Regions from separate parts of the Saccharopolyspora gloriosae genome, predicted to be linked through region 3. Evidence: riboswitches for the same ligand, from Rfam matches in the RefSeq annotation. Region 3 holds a riboswitch; each other region holds the start of a gene.

What was found. Region 3 has a riboswitch for glycine ahead of gcvT (glycine cleavage system aminomethyltransferase GcvT). Riboswitches for the same ligand answer to the same signal wherever they lie in the genome.
Region 1: linked by a shared signal. The riboswitch ahead of gcvH (glycine cleavage system protein GcvH) and the one ahead of gcvT (glycine cleavage system aminomethyltransferase GcvT) in region 3 are both predicted to bind glycine.
Region 2: linked by a shared signal. The riboswitch ahead of gcvP (aminomethyl-transferring glycine dehydrogenase) and the one ahead of gcvT (glycine cleavage system aminomethyltransferase GcvT) in region 3 are both predicted to bind glycine.

The regions. Positions count from the first base shown of each region.
Region 1 covers NZ_JACHIV010000001.1:5,425,930-5,431,662, forward strand. The annotation lists gene BJ969_RS23650 (YidH family protein) at 1-260, shown strand, start outside; gene BJ969_RS23655 (DUF202 domain-containing protein) at 299-595, shown strand; gene BJ969_RS23660 (organic hydroperoxide resistance protein) at 649-1,068, opposite strand; gene BJ969_RS23665 (MarR family winged helix-turn-helix transcriptional regulator) at 1,070-1,588, opposite strand; gene BJ969_RS23670 (L-serine ammonia-lyase) at 1,878-3,230, opposite strand; gene gcvH (glycine cleavage system protein GcvH) at 3,254-3,628, opposite strand; glycine riboswitch at 3,674-3,768, opposite strand; glycine riboswitch at 3,769-3,861, opposite strand; gene BJ969_RS23680 (glycoside hydrolase family 30 protein) at 4,071-5,531, shown strand; gene ald (alanine dehydrogenase) at 5,683-5,733, shown strand, end outside.
Region 2 covers NZ_JACHIV010000001.1:3,184,891-3,190,623, forward strand. The annotation lists gene BJ969_RS14115 (3-methyladenine DNA glycosylase) at 1-376, shown strand, start outside; gene BJ969_RS14120 (iron-sulfur cluster assembly accessory protein) at 510-794, opposite strand; gene gcvP (aminomethyl-transferring glycine dehydrogenase) at 883-3,780, opposite strand; glycine riboswitch at 3,949-4,051, opposite strand; gene BJ969_RS14130 (MerR family transcriptional regulator) at 4,177-4,743, opposite strand; gene BJ969_RS14135 (bifunctional nuclease family protein) at 5,075-5,551, opposite strand.
Region 3 covers NZ_JACHIV010000001.1:4,775,621-4,781,353, reverse strand. The annotation lists gene BJ969_RS20770 (amino acid permease) at 1-334, opposite strand, end outside; gene glyA (serine hydroxymethyltransferase) at 638-1,918, opposite strand; gene gcvT (glycine cleavage system aminomethyltransferase GcvT) at 2,009-3,124, opposite strand; glycine riboswitch at 3,243-3,339, opposite strand; glycine riboswitch at 3,340-3,467, opposite strand; gene BJ969_RS20755 (TetR/AcrR family transcriptional regulator) at 3,554-4,201, opposite strand; gene BJ969_RS20750 (long-chain-fatty-acid--CoA ligase) at 4,432-5,733, shown strand, end outside.

The DNA.
Region 1 (5,733 bases), 650 kb from region 3:
TGGCCGCGGGAGTCGGCGTCGAGGCCCTGAACGCCGCGGCGGGCACCGGCTCGGATCCGCTGCGCACCTCGTTGGCGGTGCTCCTGCTGCTGGCGGGCGTCGTGTGCAGCGTGGCGGCGTTCGGCCGGTGGATGACCATGGAGCGGGCGCTGCGCACGAACTCCCCGCTGCCACCGCCGAAGCTGGCGCCGATCCTCGGGTTCGGCCTGGGCTTGATCGGGCTCGGCGCGCTCGCGCTGCTGCTGATCAGCGGGTTCTGAGGATGCCGGACGAACGGCGGGGTCCGTGGGATCCCGGTTTGCAGATCGAACGCACGACGCTCGCCTGGTTGCGCACCGGGCTGACGTTCGTCGTGGGCCTGATGGTGCTGCTGCGGTTGCTGGTGCACCGCAGCGCGGTGGCCGCCGCCGTGTGCGCCGCGGTGGCGATCCCGCTCGCGGTCGCGATCACCGTGCTGTCGTGGAGCAGGCATCGGCAGGCGGAGCGCAGGTTGCGCGCCGAGGACCCGTTGCCGGACGGCGCGCTGCACGCTTCGCTCACCGCGCTGGCGGTGCTGGCCGGGCTGATCGGAACGGTGTACGTGCTGCTGATGTGACCGTGCCGCGCCGGGGCCGTCGAGGCCCGGCGCGGCACGACCGGTTCACGTCGTCAGGCCACCGCGAGTTCGATCTCGACGTTGCCGCGGATGGCGTTCGAGTACGGGCACACCGAGTCGGCCTGCTCGGTCAGCTGCTGCGCCTGCTCGCGGTCGATGCCGGGCAGGCTCACCGACAGCGAGACGTTCAGGCCGTAACCGCCCGCACCGTTGCTGCCGATGCCGACCTGGGCGGTCACCGAGGAATCGGTGATGTCGGCCTTCGCCTTGCGCGCCACCAGCTGCAGCGCGCTGTGGAAGCACGCGGCGTAGCCGGCGGCGAACAGCTGCTCGGGGTTCGTGGAGTCCCCGCCGGGGCCACCCATCTCGCGCGGCACCGCGAGGTCCAGGTCGAGCACGCCGTCGGACGAGCGGGTGCGTCCGCCCCTGCCCTCGCCGGTCGCGGTCGCCTCGGCCGTGTACAGCGCTGCCATCTCAGTCTCCTTCTGTCGTGGTCCCGCGCAGGAGCTCGTCGGTGATGGGAACGCCCGCCGCCACCGCGGCCCGAGCCCGCTCCGCGGCCTCGTCCACGTTCGCCGTGAGCCGTTCGAGCGTCGAGCGCAGTTCGCGCACTTCGTCGAGTCCCATGCCGATCGCGGCGAGGACTCGATGCGGCACGACCGCCGCCCGTTCCCGGAGTTCGCGCCCCTCATCGGTCAGCCCGACCTCGACGGAACGCTCGTCCCGAGCGCTGCGCCGCCGCGCGACCAGGCCACCGGCTTCGAGCCGCTTCACCAACGGCGACAACGTCCCGGAATCGAGCCGGAGCGTCGCCCCGAGATCCTTGACCGCCAGCGAATCGCGTTCCCAGAGCACCAGCATCACGAGGTACTGCGGGTAGGTCAGCCCCAGCTCGTCGAGGAACGGCCGATACAGGTTGGTGAACGAGCGCGACGCGCTGTAGAGCGCGAAGCACACCTGCCGATCCAGCGACAGCACCGAGTCCGAACTCATCCCGCCTCCTGCACGAGATCGACACTAGCCCCAATTTGAGTTGCCCGCAACTGAGTTGTGCGCAACTCAATGCGAGGAAGGGAACCTTCCTGTCACCCGGTGCCGCCACGCTCCACCGACCCGGGCACGCGACGATCGGAATCGGCACCTCACCACACCGGCTCACCGCGACGAGCGCGGACGAGCAGACCGTGACAGGAAGGTTCCCTTCCTCACGTGGATGACAGGAAGGTTCCCTTGCTCGCCCTGCCCGCCCGGAGCGGGCCTGCGTTCGGGCAGGGCGGCGGGATCAGCACTCGATGACGTTGACGGCGAGGCCGCCGCGAGCCGTCTCCTTGTACTTGGCCTTCATGTCGCGGCCGGTGTCGCGCATGGTCTTGATGACCTTGTCGAGCGAGACGACGTGGCTGCCGTTCCCGCGCAGGGCCATCCGCGCGGCGGTGACCGCCTTGACCGAGGCGACGGCGTTGCGCTCGATGCACGGAATCTGCACCAGGCCACCGATCGGATCGCAGGTGAGCCCGAGGTTGTGCTCCATCGCGATCTCGGCGGCGTTCTCCACCTGCCACGGCGTCGCACCGAGCGCCTCGGCGAGCCCGGCCGCCGCCATCGAGCACGCCGAGCCGACCTCGCCCTGGCACCCGACCTCGGCACCGGAGATCGAGGCGTTCTCCTTGAACAGCACGCCGATCGCCCCCGCCGCCAGCAGGAAGCGGATCACGCCGTCCTCGCTGGCGCCGGGAACGAAGCGCACGTAGTAGTGCAGCACCGCGGGAACGATGCCCGCGGCCCCGTTCGTGGGCGCGGTGACGACCCGGCCGCCCGCCGCGTTCTCCTCGTTGACCGCGAGGGCGAACAAGGTGAGCCACTCCATCGGATCGTCCTGCTCGGTGAGGCTCGCCCGCAGCGCCGCCGCGCGCCGGTTCACCTTCAGCCCGCCGGGCAGCACTCCATCGTTGCTGCACCCGTTGTCGACGCATTCGCGCATCACGCCCCAGATGTGCAGCAGCTGCGCGCGGATGTCCGCCGCGGAACGCCACGACAGCTCGTTGTCGAACATGACGTCGCTGATCCGCGATCCCGAATCGGCCGCCCTCGCGAGCAGTTCCTGCCCGGTGCGGAACGGGTGCCGGACCGCGGTCTCGTCCGGTTTGATCCGGTCGGTCCCGGTGGCGCCGTCGTCGACCACGAACCCGCCGCCGACGGAGTAGAACACCGCGGCGCGCAGTTCACCCGAGGTACCGAACGCGGTGAACCGCATGCCGTTGGGATGCAGCGGCAGCGATTTCCGCCGGTGCATCACGAGGTCGCGATCGACGGAGAAGGCGATGTCGTGCTCGCCCGCCAGCGACAGCCGGCCACCGGTGCGGACGGCGTCCACTCGGTGTTCGACCGCGGCCGGATCCACCGTCTCCGGATCGTGCCCTTCGAGCCCGAGCAGCACCGCTTTCGGACTCCCATGACCATGCCCGGTCGCTCCGAGCGACCCGAACAGCTCGGCTTTCACCCTGGTGACCTCGCCGAGCAGACCCTCGGTGCGCAGGCGTGCCGTGAACATCCCGGCGGCCCGCATCGGGCCGACGGTGTGCGAACTGGACGGCCCGATGCCCACTGAGAAGAGGTCGAAGACGCTGATCGTCACAGATCCGTCCCCCTCAGCCCGGCTTACTCACCACCGGTCAACTGGGCGTATTCCTGCGCCGTGAGCACAGCACCGGTCTGCTCGGCACGCACGTCGAGCAGCCAGCCCTCACCGAACGGGTCCCCGTTGACCACCGCGGGGTCGTCCGCCGCCGCCTCGTTGATCGCCACGACCTCGCCGGTCACGGGCGCGTACAGGTCGCTGACCGACTTCGTCGATTCCAGCTCGCCGCAGGTCTGGCCCGATTCGATCCGCTCGCCCACCTCGGGGAGCTGCACGTACACGATGTCGCCGAGCGCTTCGGCCGCGAAGGGCGTGATGCCGATGCGGACCAGGTCACCGCGGTCCTCGATCCACTCGTGTTCCTCGGTGTAGCGCAGCTGCTCGGGCAGGGACATGGAGGCTCCTCACCATCGTGGGCACAGGTGTGCCCGGGTTCGTGGGCCTCCCCCTCTGTTGCGGAACCTGAGAGCTTCACCGCGTCGTGCGCGGTTTGCACCGTGGGTGCGGCGCCGGAGCGCGCGCTTTCCAGAGTCGCCTCGCCCGAGCGGTCATGGGTGCCTGAGAGTTTGCAGGGAGTGTTTGCTCCTTCGGCGCCCCGTCGGCGCGGGGTCTCTCCCGCCCGGGATCTGCGGCATATGCGGTTGTGGACGTGCCCAGCAACGATAAACGGGCACCCGTCGGTGTCAATGCCCCCTCGCTCCGGATCACACGGATCGAGAGAGGAAGGGAACCTTCCTGTCACCGGTGACAGGAAGGTTCCCTTCCTCGCCTCGCGGAGCGCGGGGTTGCGACCGAATGGAGCTACCCGGGCAGGATTGGTCAGACCACCCTGGGCAGATGGATCACAAGACACGAGGCGGGGTCGCGGCGCCTCGCGCCGGGCGGGCCGCCGCGCTGGTGCTCTCCGCGATCACGCTCAGCACCGGTCTGGTGCTCGCTCCACCTGCGCACGCGGCCCCGGCGGTGGGGGTCTGGTTGACCACGAAGGACGGCCAGAGCAAGCTCGCGCGCCAGCCCGACGCGGAGTTCGGGGCGGGCGGCGGGAACGAGACGATCACGGTCGACCCCGGGACGACGTACCAGGCCGTCGACGGGTTCGGGGCGGCGCTGACCGACTCGTCGGCTTGGCTGGTGAACAACTCCCCGCGGCGCGACGAGATCATGTCCCGGCTGTTCGACGCGGACACCGGAATCGGCCTGACCGCGTTGCGGCAGGTCGTCGGCGCCTCGGACTTCGCGCGCTCGACCTACAGCTACGACGACGTGCCCGCCGGGGAGAGCGACTACGAGCTGGCGGAGTTCTCGATCGCTCACGACGAGGCCGACATCCTGCCGCTGCTACGACGGGCCGGGGAACTGGCTCCGGAGCTGAACGTGGTGGCGACGCCGTGGAGCGCGCCCGCGTGGATGAAGTCCAACGGCTCCATGGTCGGCGGGGAACTGCCGGCGCAGAACTACCAGGTCTTCGCCGACTACCTGGTCCGCTTCGTGCAGGCATACGAGCAGGCCGGGGTCCCGATCGACTCGCTGACCCCGCAGAACGAACCGTTGAACGATCCGCCGTCGTACCCGGGCAGCCCGATGTCCCCGGAAGCCCAGGCGGCGTTCATCGGCAACGACCTCGGTCCGAAGCTCGACGCCGCGGGCCTGGACACGAAGATCCTGGCCTACGACCACAACTGGGACGACACCGAATACCCGAACCACGTGCTCGGCGACGCCAACGCGGCGCGGTACGTCGACGGGGCCGCCTTCCACTGCTACGGCGGGACGCCGGACGCGCAGAGCGCCGTGCACGACGCGCATCCGGACGCCGAGATCCACCTCACCGAATGCTCCGGCACCGAGTCGGAGGATCCGGCGGCGACCTTCGGCGACACGCTGACCTGGCAGGCGAGCAACCTGATCATCGGCGGCACCCGCAACTGGGCCCGCAGCGTCGTGCTGTGGAACCTGGCGCTGGACCCGGCGCACGGCCCGGTCATGGACGGCGCGTGCGACGACTGCACCGGAGTGACCACCATCGACAACGCCACCGGCGAGGTGGACTACAACGCCGAGTACTACGCGCTCGGGCACGCCAGCAAGTTCGTGCGGCCCGGAGCGGTCCGGATCGGATCGAACGAGCTCGACGGGGTGCAGAACGTCGCGTTCCGCAACCCGGACGGTTCCACCGCGCTGATCGCGCTCAACCCCGGCGGTGCCGAACGGCCGATCACCGTGTCCTGGCAGGGCCAGGAGTTCGACTACGCGCTCCCCGCAGGCGGTCTCGCCACCTTCACCTGGCCCCCGGCCTGACCCCGGATCGGGTGCGAGGAAGGGAACCTTCCTGTCACCGGTGACAGGAAGGTTCCCTTCCTCGCACCCTCGGCAGGCGTGCAGGGGCGCGGGGAGCGGGGTGTGGGCGGATGATGCGGGAGGGGCTCCGGGCGACGGGGAGGTGTACCGGGTGAAGGTCGCAGTGCCGAGGGAGATCAAGAACCACGAGTACCGGGTGGCC
Region 2 (5,733 bases), 1.6 Mb from region 3:
CTTCACCGAACCGGCCCGGCCGCTCAACGCGCTGCAACCGACCCGCGCCGAGCAGGTCGCGCTGGAGCAGCCCGGCTGCCTGCACAACAACATGGACATGTTCAAGTGGGCCTACAAGCTGGACCCGCTGGTGCCCGCCGAACTCGTCGCCGACTGCTTCGAACTCGCGGTGGAGATCCGGGAGGCGGACATGCGCGCCAGCCCGTACGACCTCAGCGAGCTCGGCTACGAGCCGATCGCCGTGGAGACGCCCGAGGGCCGCGCCGAGTACGTGCGCAGGCAGCGCGACTTCGCCGACCGCGCCGCCCCGCTGCGCGCCCGCCTGATCGAGGCCTGCGAGGACCTGCTCACCGTGGAGCCGCACGCCGCTCCATGAGGCCGCCCTCGTCGAGGGCACCCCGGACAGCACGACGGCCAGGCCCGATCGGGCCTGGCCGGCACGTTCACCGCCGCTGCCCCGTCCGGAACGAACGAATCGGCCCGCCACCGAGGCGGCGGGCCGATCACGTTCAGTCCCGGACGGCCAGGTTCAGCTCGCCGTTGTCGTCGCGCTCGGCGTCGAGCACCTTGTCGCCCAACAGCTCCGCGGCCTGCGGCTCGAGGAAGACCCGAGCACCGGATTCCTCCACCACCTGGTCGTCTCCCTGCGGCTCGCTGGCGATCGCCGCCTGCAACTCGGCCTGACCGGCCTCGTCGGCGACCGGGGCGATGCGCAGCCCCGAACCCTCGGGCGAGTCACCGCCGGCCAGGACGACCTTGATGACCTCAGCTGCGCTCTCGCTGATCGTGAGCATTGCTGCACTCCTCTCGGAGGCGATTGGGATGATGGAGCCGCCCACCGTAGTGCATCGCCCACGGCACCCGCTCACCCCCGCAGGACGATCAGCCTTCGTACGCCGAAAGCGGAGGGCACGAGCACACCAGGTTCCGGTCGCCCCGCGCGCCGTCGATCCTGCGCACCGCGGGCCACACCTTCTGCGTCCCGGTACCCAGCGGGTAGGCGGCCTCCGCTCGACTGTAGGCGTGATCCCAAGGACCGGCGAGCGACGCGGCGGTGTGCGGGGCCTGGCTCAGCGGGTTGTCGTCCGCGGGCCACTGACCGCTCGCCACCTTGTCGATCTCGCCCTTGATCGCGATCATCGCTTCGCAGAACCGGTCGAGTTCGGCGAGGTTCTCGCTCTCCGTCGGCTCGACCATCAGCGTCCCGGCCACCGGGAAGGACATGGTCGGTGCGTGCAGGCCGTAGTCGGCGAGCCGCTTCGCCACGTCGTCCACCGTCACGCCGGAGGCCTTGGTGATCGGCCGCAGGTCCAGGATGCATTCGTGGGCGACGAAACCGCCGGTGCCCGTGTAGAGCACCGGGAAGTACTCGTCGAGCCGGCGGGCCACGTAGTTCGCCGCGGCCACCGCCGTCAGCGTCGCCCGGCGCAGCCCGTCGGACCCCATCATGCGGACGTAGGCCCAGGAGATCGGCAAGATCGACGCGCTGCCCCACGGCGCCGCGCTGATCGGGCCCACACCGGTCTCCGGACCGGCCGCGGGCTGCAGCGGGTGGTTCGGCAGGAACGGCGCCAGGTGCTCGCGCACCCCGATCGGGCCCACGCCGGGACCGCCACCGCCGTGCGGGATGCAGAACGTCTTGTGCAGGTTCAGGTGCGAGACGTCGGACCCGAACTTGCCCATCCGCGCCAGGCCGATCAGCGCGTTGAGGTTCGCGCCGTCGACGTAGACCTGGCCGCCCGCGTCGTGCACCAGGCCGCACACCTGCTCCACGGTGTCCTCGTAGACGCCGTGCGTGGACGGGTAGGTGATCATGATCGCGGCGAGGTCGTCGCGGTGCTGGTCCACCACTTCGCGCAGGTGGTCGAGCTCGATGTTGCCCTTGTCGTCGCAGCGCACCACGACCACGCGCAGCCCGGCCATCACGGCGCTCGCGGCGTTCGTGCCGTGCGCGCTGGCCGGGATCAGGCACACGTCGCGGGCCGACTCACCACGGCTGTGGTGGTAGGCGCGGATCGCCAGCAACCCGGCGAACTCGCCCTGGCTGCCCGAGTTCGGCTGCAGGCTCACCGCGTCGTAGCCGGTGATCTCCGCGAGCCAGCGCTCCAGGTCCCGCACGATCTCCAGCAGCCCCGTCGCGTCCTGCGCGGGCGCGAACGGGTGCACCTCGGCGAACTCCGGCCAGGTGATCGGCTCCATCTCCGCGGTCGCGTTCAGCTTCATCGTGCAGGACCCCAGCGGGATCATGCTCCGGTCCAGCGCGACGTCGGAGTCCGACAGGCGGCGCAGGTAGCGCAGCAGCGAGGTCTCCGAGCGGTGGGTGTGGAACACCGGGTGCGTCATGTACTCCGAGGTGCGCCGCAGCACGCCGGGCAGCGCGTCGGCGGTCTCCGCGTCCAGCGCGTCGACGTCGGCCACCGAGCCGCCTTCGATCCCGAACGCGGCGGCCACCCGCACCAGCGTCTCCCTGGTGGTGGTCTCGTCGCAGCTGATGCCGACGAGGTCGTCGTCGATGTGGCGCAGGTTGATGCCGCCCTCGCGGGCCGCCCGCACGACCTCCGCTGCCCTGCCCGGAACCCGCGCGACGATCGTGTCGAAGAACTCCGCGTGCTCGATCCGCACCCCGCCCCGGCGCAACCGCTCCGCCAGCACCGCGGCCATCCGGTGCGCCCGGCGCGCGATGGCCCGCAGCCCGCTCGGGCCGTGGTAGACGCCGTACATCGACGCGACGACCGCCAGCAGCACCTGCGCGGTGCAGATGTTGCTCGTCGCCTTCTCCCGGCGGATGTGCTGCTCCCTGGTCTGCAGGGCGAGCCGGTAGGCCTGGTCGCCGTCGGCGTCGACGCTCACGCCGACCAACCGGCCCGGCAGCTGCCGCTCGATGCCCTTGCGCACCGCCATGTACCCGGCGTGCGGGCCGCCGAAGCCCATCGGCACGCCGAAGCGCTGCGTCGTGCCGACCACCACGTCGGCACCGATCTCACCGGGAGCGCGCAGCAGCGTCAGCGCCAGCAGGTCGGCGCTGACCACGGCCATCCCGCCGCGCTCATGGACCCGCTCGATGATCGCCTCGTGGTCGCGGAGCGCGCCGGAGGCACCGGGGTAGGCCAGCAGCACGCCGAAGAAGTCGTCCTCCGGCAGCGCCTCGGGACCCGCGGCGAGGTCGGTGACGATCACCTCGATGCCCAGCGGTTCGGCGCGGGTCCGCAGCACCTCCAGGGTCTGCGGCATCACGTCCGCGTCCACCACGAAGCGCGGCGATTTGGCCCGGCCCGCGCGGCGCACCAGCGTCATGCCCTCGGCGGCGGCGGTGGCCTCGTCCAGCATCGACGAGTTCGCCACCGGAACACCGGTCAGGTCGGCGACCATCGTCTGGAAGTTCAGCAGCGCCTCGAGCCTGCCCTGCGAGATCTCCGGCTGGTACGGCGTGTACGCCGTGTACCAGGCGGGGCTCTCCAGCACGTTGCGCAGGATCACCGGCGGCGTGATCGTCGGGTAGTAGCCCAGCCCGATCATCTCGGTGTGCGGGCTGTTGAGCCGCGCCAGGTCCCGGAGCTGCTTGAGCGCCTCGGCCTCGGTAGCCGGCTCCGGCAGGGCCAGCTGCAGGTCCCGTTCGCGGATGCCTTCGGGCACCGCGGCCTGGCCCAGCTCCTCCAGCGAGCCGACACCGATCACGTCCAGCATGCGCGCCAGCTCGGCGGGCAACGGCCCGACATGGCGGTCGGCGAACGGAGTGCCGTGTTCCAGGGCGGCCAGCGGGATACGGTCTTCGGTCGTCATCGCCACACCTCATTCATCGCGACGGACACAGGGCGGCAGCACGAATGCTGCTCTCCCCCTCTGTCACCGTCCGCGATACGAACGCCTGAGAGCTTCACCCGGTACGGCGACCGGGCTTGCACCGTCGGCGGGGAACCACCTACCGGTGGTCCCTCTTTCCAGAGGTATCTCGCCCGTGCGGTCCAGCAGGCCTGAGAGGTTGTCGGGGAGGGTTTGCTCCTTCGGCGCCGCCGGTGACCAGGTCACCGGCGAACTCTCCCGCGCGGGGTCAGCGATGCTCAGCAGCCTACCCGATCCAGTGACGACCGAAAGTGCGATCTTCATCCCGCTCGATCACTCCGGTGCGCCGGGCACGGCGCTGACCGGCGGTGACGCCCCCGTCACGGGGCGAGGCGCTCAGCCCGTGCGGCGGTCCCGGCGACGGCGGGACAACTCGTCGTTGACCGGCTCCTCGTGCTCGCCGCCGTCGGCCCGCTCGGCGGGGAACTCGTGGATCGTCCCGGTGATCTCGCGCATCGCGCCGCTGACCGCGATCCCGAACACGCCCTGACCGCCCTGCAGCAGGTCCACGACCTCCTCGGCGGAGGTGCACTCGTAGACCGTCGTGCCGTCGCTGAACAACGTGATCTTGGCCAGGTCCTGCACGCCTCGATGGCGCAGGTGCTCCACGGCGACCCGGATGTTGTGCAGCGAGACCCCGGTGTCCAGCAGTCGCTTGACGACCTTGAGCACCAGGACGTCCTTGAACGAGTACAGCCGCTGCGACCCGGATCCCGCCGCGCCGCGGATCGACGGGCCGACCAGCTTGGTGCGCGCCCAGTAGTCCAGCTGCCGGTAGGTGATGCCGGCGATCTGGCACGCCGCGGGTCCGCGGTAGCCGACGAGCTCGTCCGGGAGCGCGGTGTCGGGGAACGGCGCCGACTGCTCCGCGGCGGAATCCTCGCCAGGTGCTCGCTCCACCACGCCTGCCTCCCCTCGCCCGGCCCGAGGCCGGCGAACCACCAGAACCCGGCTCGACGCATGATCATCCGCCGAACGGGGGAACGATCATGGAACCGGGGCTTCGACCTTCCCCGACCTGGAAAATCACATCGGGGCGATTCGCGCACTCCGACGGTAAGCCCGGCCCGTGAGCGGGTCAACGCGACGCGCGGAGCCGCCCGCCCACCCCGGGTGTGACGTCCCCGCTCCGGCCCGCGCCGCTCGCCGAACGCGAAAAGGCTCCCGGTGCGAACTCGCACCGGGAGCCGGGTACGGCACCGGGGGTGAGCGGACCGCACGTCCGCTCACCTGATCACGTATCGGCGCCGCGGAAGTCCTCCGGAGAGACCGAGTCCAGGAATTCCCGGAACTTCTCGACCTCGTCCTCCTGCTCGTCCGGGATGATCAGCCCGGCTTCGTCCAGCACCGACTCGTCAGCGTGGATCGGCACTCCGACCCGCAGCGCCAGCGCCACCGAATCACTCGGGCGTGCCGAGACCCGCACATCCCCGTCGAAGATGAGTTCGGCGAAGAACGTACCCTCCTGCAGATCGGTGATCCGCACCTCTTCCAGGTCCCGCCCCAGGGCGCCGATGACGTCCTTGAGCAGGTCGTGGGTGAGCGGTCTGGCGGGTCGCACGCCCTGCTGCTCCAGCGCGATCGCGGTGGCCTCCACCGATCCGATCCAGATCGGCAGGTACCGCTCGCCTTCGGTCTCGCGCAGCAGCAGAATCGGCTGGTTGGCTGGTAGTTCCACTCGCACGCCGACGACGCGCATTTCGCTGCTCATCGTCTCATCGCCTCCTCCAGCGCGCCGAAGCGTGACATCCTTGGTCGAGGATCGCGCACCGACGCCTCTGACGCTACCCGCGATACGGCGGTGGCCATCGCCTCCGCCCGGAATTCCCGCTCGGTGGACGGCTCTTCCGGCCCGTTCACGGCCGCGTACCGGCCGATCGCCGATACCCGGCA
Region 3 (5,733 bases):
CGGCGGTGATCTCGGCCATGCCGGTCACGATCCACACGAGCCAGTAGCCCCAGCCGGTGGCGAACTTGGCCCAGGGGCCGATGAATTCGCCCGCGTACTCCGCGAAGGAGCCGCTGACGGGGCGGTACATCAGCAGTTCGCCGAGGGCGCGCATCACGAAGAAGATCATCAAACCGGCGATGGCGTAGATCAGCATCAGGCCGGGGCCGACCTGGTTCAGGGCCTTGCCGGACCCGAGGAACAGGCCCACGCCGATCGCCCCGCCGATGGCGATCATGTTGATGTGCCGGTTGCTCAGTTCTTTGCGGTATTCCTCGGGGACGGGTTCGCTCATCGCCGTGCTCCTGCGGAGAGAAGAAGGACTCGTTGTGGACCGGTACTGTGCCACGCCCGAGTGAGACCGTCTCGGCAGGGTGGGCGTGACTCGATCTCGATTCTTGGGTGAAATGTCGCCAATGTGCCGTTGTGGCCCGGTCATGATCCGCTGACCTGCTGCTACGGCCCGAGGAATTGTTGCACGGGACAAAGTCGGCCGCTGCGGCGAAAACACGGACGCCGCATTCCCACCTGAATCGAGGGGGAATGCGGCGTCCGGCGCAATTGTGGATCTGGTCAGGGGGTTCCCCTCACCGGATCATCACAGGTTCGGGTACAGCGGGTGTTTTTTCGCGAGTGTTTCGACGCGGTTGCGGAGTTGGGTGGTGGTGTCGGGGGTGAGGGTGGGTTGGAGTGCGTGGGCGATGATGTCGGCGACTTCGGTGAATTCTTCGGTGCCGAAGCCGCGGGTGGCCAGGGCGGGGGTGCCGATGCGCAGGCCGCTGGTGACCATGGGGGGTCGGGGGTCGTTGGGGACGGCGTTGCGGTTGACGGTGATGCCGATCTGGTGGAGGCGGTCTTCGGCTTGTTTGCCGTCGAGTTCGCTGTTGCGGAGGTCGACGAGGACGAGGTGGACGTCGGTGCCGCCGGAGACGAGGGAGACGCCGGCTCGGGTGGTGTCGTCGGCGAGGAGGCGTTCGGCGAGGATGCGGGCGCCTTCGATGGTGCGGCGTTGGCGGTCGGCGAACTCGGGGGTTTGGGCGATTTTGAACAGGACGGCTTTGCCGGCGATGACGTGTTCGAGGGGGCCGCCCTGTTGGCCGGGGAAGACCGCGGAGTTGAACTTTTTGGCGAAGTCGTCGCTGGTGGACAGGATGACGCCGCCGCGGGGGCCGCCGAGGGTTTTGTGGGTGGTGGTGGTGACCACGTGGGCGTGGGGCAGGGGGCTGGGGTGGAGTCCGGCGGCGACGAGTCCGGCGAAGTGGGCCATGTCGACCATGAGGTAGGCGCCGACTTCGTCGGCGATCTCGCGGAAGCGGGCGAAGTCGAGTTGGCGGGGGTAGGCCGACCAGCCGGCGATGATGAGCTGGGGTTTGTTCTCGCGGGCGAGGCGGGCGACTTCGTCCATGTCGACGCGGTGGTCGTGGTCGCGGACGTGGTAGGGCACGACGTTGTAGAGCTTGCCGGAGAAGTTGATGCGCATGCCGTGGGTCAGGTGCCCGCCGTGGGCGAGGTCGAGGCCCATGATGGTGTCGCCGGGCTTGAGCAGGGCGTGCATCGCCGCGGCGTTGGCCTGCGCGCCGGAGTGGGGCTGGACGTTGGCGAAGGAGGCGCCGAAGAGTTCTTTGACGCGGTCGATCGCGAGTTGCTCGACGACGTCGACGTGTTCGCAGCCGCCGTAGTAGCGCTTGCCCGGGTAGCCCTCGGCGTACTTGTTCGTCAACACCGAACCCTGCGCCTGCAGCACGGCCTGCGGCGCGAAGTTCTCCGACGCGATCATCTCCAGCGTGTTCTGCTGACGGCCGAGTTCAGCACCGACGGCCTCGGCCACCTCCGGATCCACCGCCGAGAGCTGGTCGTTGAACAGGTCCGGTGTTGACATGAGCAATTGCCTCCTGTGTTCGATCTGGGCTGCGCCGGAAGTTCCGGGCGGTCCTTTCGAGGTTCGTGGTGCCCCGAGGGCGGTGCGGTCTCAGGCGGACCGGCGGTAGAACGGCAGCTCGACGACTTCCACGTCGATCGACTTGCCGCGGATGTCCACCTGCAGGGCGGTGCCGGGGGCGCTGTGCGCGCGGTCCACGTACGCCATTGCGATCGGGTGGCCCAGCGTCGGTGACGGTGCACCGCTGGTGACCTCGCCGATCTCGGCGCCGTCGGTGTCGAGCACCCGGTAGCCGTGCCGCGGAGCGCGGCGGGCATCGGTGCGCAGGCCGACCAGCGTGCGCTCCGTCGGCGCTTCCGCGACCTTCGCCAGCGCTTCCTTGCCGACGAAGTCGCCGGGCTTGTCGAGCTTCACGACCCGGCCCAGGTTCGCGTGGAACGGGGTCAGGGACGCGGAGAGCTCGTTGCCGTACAGCGGCATGCCCGCTTCGAGCCGCAGCGTGTCCCGGCAGGACAGCCCGGCGGGGATGAGGCCGTGCGCGGCGCCGGAGTCGGTCAGCGCCCGCCACACGGCGGGGGCGTCGGCGGGCGAGGTGAACAGTTCGAAGCCGTCCTCGCCGGTGTAGCCGGTGCGCGCCAGCAGCACGTCGGCGCCCGCTACCACGCTCGGGTACCCGGCGTAGTACTTGACGCCGGAGAGGTCGGTGCCGGTCAGCGGCGCCAGGATCTCCACGGACTTCGGGCCCTGCACGGCGATCAGCGCGTAGTCGTCGGAGACGTCCTCGTGCGTCGCGTCGAACCCGGCGACGCGGTCGGCGAGCTCGGCGGAGACCACGGCCGCGTTCGCGGCGTTGGCGACCACCAGGTACTCCGACTCGCCGAGCCGGTAGACGATCAGGTCGTCGAGCACTCCGCCGTCGGCGTTGCACAGCATGGTGTAGCGGGCGCGACCCTCGGTGATCGTCGAGGCCTTCGCGACGAGCGCGTAGTCCAGCGCCTCGGCGGCCTGCGGGCCGCTGATCTTGATCTCGCCCATGTGCGAGAGGTCGAACAGGCCGGCGGCGGTGCGCACGGCCTGGTGTTCGGCGGTGTCGCCGGTGTAGCGCACCGGCATCCGCCACCCGGCGAATTCGGTGAAATGTGCGCCCGAGGACGCATGGATCTCCCCTAGCGGTGTCTCTCTCAGGGAGGGGGAAGACGACGTCATGGTGCGGAACTCCTCCTCGTGGGCACCGATCACGTCCGAGGGGACCGGTTGCGGCCACTTCCAGCAGAAACCATATCCGGGGTCCCTCGACGGCGACGGGCGCGGGCGTGCGCTGGCCGGTCTCCCCGGAGTCATTGGCCTGAGAGTTTCACCGCGCGTCGGCGGCTTGCACCTTGGGCGAGGGACGCGTGTCCCTGCTTTTCTCCGTGATCGCCTGGTGTCGTGCGGTGCGGGGCCTGAGAGTTTGTTGGGGAGGATTGCTCCTTCGGCGCTGCACCCAGGAATCGCATCCTGCACGGACCAGGGGCTCCTGGCGGGGCGCAGACTCTCCCGCTCGACGTCGTCGGCGTGTTCGTCTCGTCTTCTGTTGTGTTCAGAAACGCTACGGAGATCACACATCGCAGTCAACCGAACGTGAGCGTGATCCCGTTACCCTCCGAAGTCGTCCGCATGGGCCGTGACCTGCTCGTACTGCACTCGCAGGCCGTCGACCAGGGCTTGCAGCGCGACCTCGAAGCTGGCGTCGTCGATCTCCGCCGCGTGCTCGCGCAGCAGGTGCGCGTTGCGCAGGTGCGGGAACCGGTCGTCGTAGATCTCGGCGTCGTCGACGAACCCGCCTGCGAACGATCCCATCGCGGCGCCGACGACGAGGTACTTGGTGGAGGCGCCGATCATCGTGGCGTACCGGGGCGGCCAGCCCGCGCTGGTCAGGCCGCCGTGCACCGCGTCGGCGCGGCTCAGCGAGGTTTCGCGGCGGGCCGGGCCGGAGGCCATGAACGGCACCAGGTTCGGGTGGGCGGCCAGCGCCGCCCGGTAGGAGCGGGCCCAGCGCAGCAGGCCGGTGGTCCAGCCGGCGGCGAAGCCGGTGGTGTCCACGGTGGCCATCACGTCGTTGGCGACGTCGTGCAGCAGGGCTTCCTTGGTCGCGACGTGGTTGTACAGCGAGGCGGCGCGGACTCCGAGCGCTTCGGCGAGCTTGCGCATGGACAGCGCTTCGAGCCCGGACGTGTCGATGATCACCAACGCGTGCTCGCGGATGCGTTCCGGTGTGAGCTGGGGACTCTTCGGTCTGCCCATGCCGCGCTCCTGCCTGCCATCCGGCCCTGCGCCGTGGCGTTCCGATGCCGCACCGTGTTCGGCCGGTTGCCCTGCGGCGACTCCGCACAGTGTCCGGGGCGGTGGTCTTGCCGCGGTCCGCGGGGTGGTCCTAGAGTCCAAAACTAACGACGTTAGTCGCCAGGTGTCCATCGGCGGGCGCGGTGCGGGCCCCCGATCGGCGTCGGGCGACGTCCTCACGGAGGTGGACGATGGTCAACGACGACGAGTCCTCGGCGCCGATCAAGCCGCAGACCACGCTGTCGCTGGTGTCGGTGCTCGCCGAACCGGCCAGGATCACGCCACGGGCGACCGCGGTCGTCGAAGGCGCCGAGCAGGTCGACTACGGCGAGCTGTGGGAACAGGTCCGCGCGCACGCCGCCGCGCTGCGCGCTCGCGGCGTCGAACCGGGCGACCGGGTGGCGATCGTCGCGCCCAACGTCATCGACTTCGTGCGCGCCTACTACGCGGTGCTCACCGCGGGCGCCGTCGTCGTTCCGGTGCCGCTGCTGCTGGTTCCCGACGAGGCGGCGTACCTGCTGCGCAACTCGGGCGCGAAGCTCGTCATCGGCCACACGAGCCAGCTCGCCCTGGCCGCCGAATCCGCGCGCCGGGCCGGCATCCCGCTGGTGTCGGTCGGTTCCGGCGGACCGAGCCAGGACGCGCCGCCGTCGCTGTCGGCGGAGGCTGCGGACGCCGAACCGGTGCGCGCGTTCGAGACGCGTTCCCCGGAGGACCCGGCGGTGATCTTCTACACCAGCGGCACCACCGGCCGCCCCAAGGGCGCGGTGCTGACCCACCTCAACCTGGTCATGAACGCGACGGTGAACGCGTTCGACGCCAACGACACCCGGTCCGAGGACCTGGTGCTGGGCTGCCTGCCGCTGTTCCACGTGTTCGGCCAGACGGTGTCGCTGAACACCACGTTCCGCGCGGGCGCCACGCTGGTGCTGCAACCGAAGTTCGACCCGGCGGAGGCGCTGCGGCTCATCCGCGACCACCGGATCACGCAGCTCAACGGCGTGCCCACGATGTACATCCGGATGCTGGAGGCCGCGGGCGACGACGCCGAGGTGCCGAGCCTGCGGATGTGCGTTTCCGGTGGCGCCGCGCTGCCGGTCGCGGTGCTGGAGCGGTTCCAGCGCCGCTTCGGCGCCCCGATCCACGAGGGCTACGGCCTGTCGGAGACCTCGCCGACGGCGACGGTGAACCAACCGGCGTTCGGCCCGCGCGCGGGCACCGTCGGGCACGCGCTGTGGGGCATCGACGTCGAGGTCGCCGAACCGTCCGTGGAGGACCGCATCGAGCTGCTGCCCGCGGGCGAGGTCGGCGAGATCGTGGTGCGCGGCCACAACGTGTTCGCGGGCTACCTGGACGACCCGGAGGCGACCGCGGCGGCCGTCGTCGACGGCTGGTTCCGCACCGGCGACATGGGCACCAAGGACGCCGAGGGCTACGTGTCCATCGTCGACCGCAAGAAGGACCTGATCATCCGCAACGGCTACAACATCTAC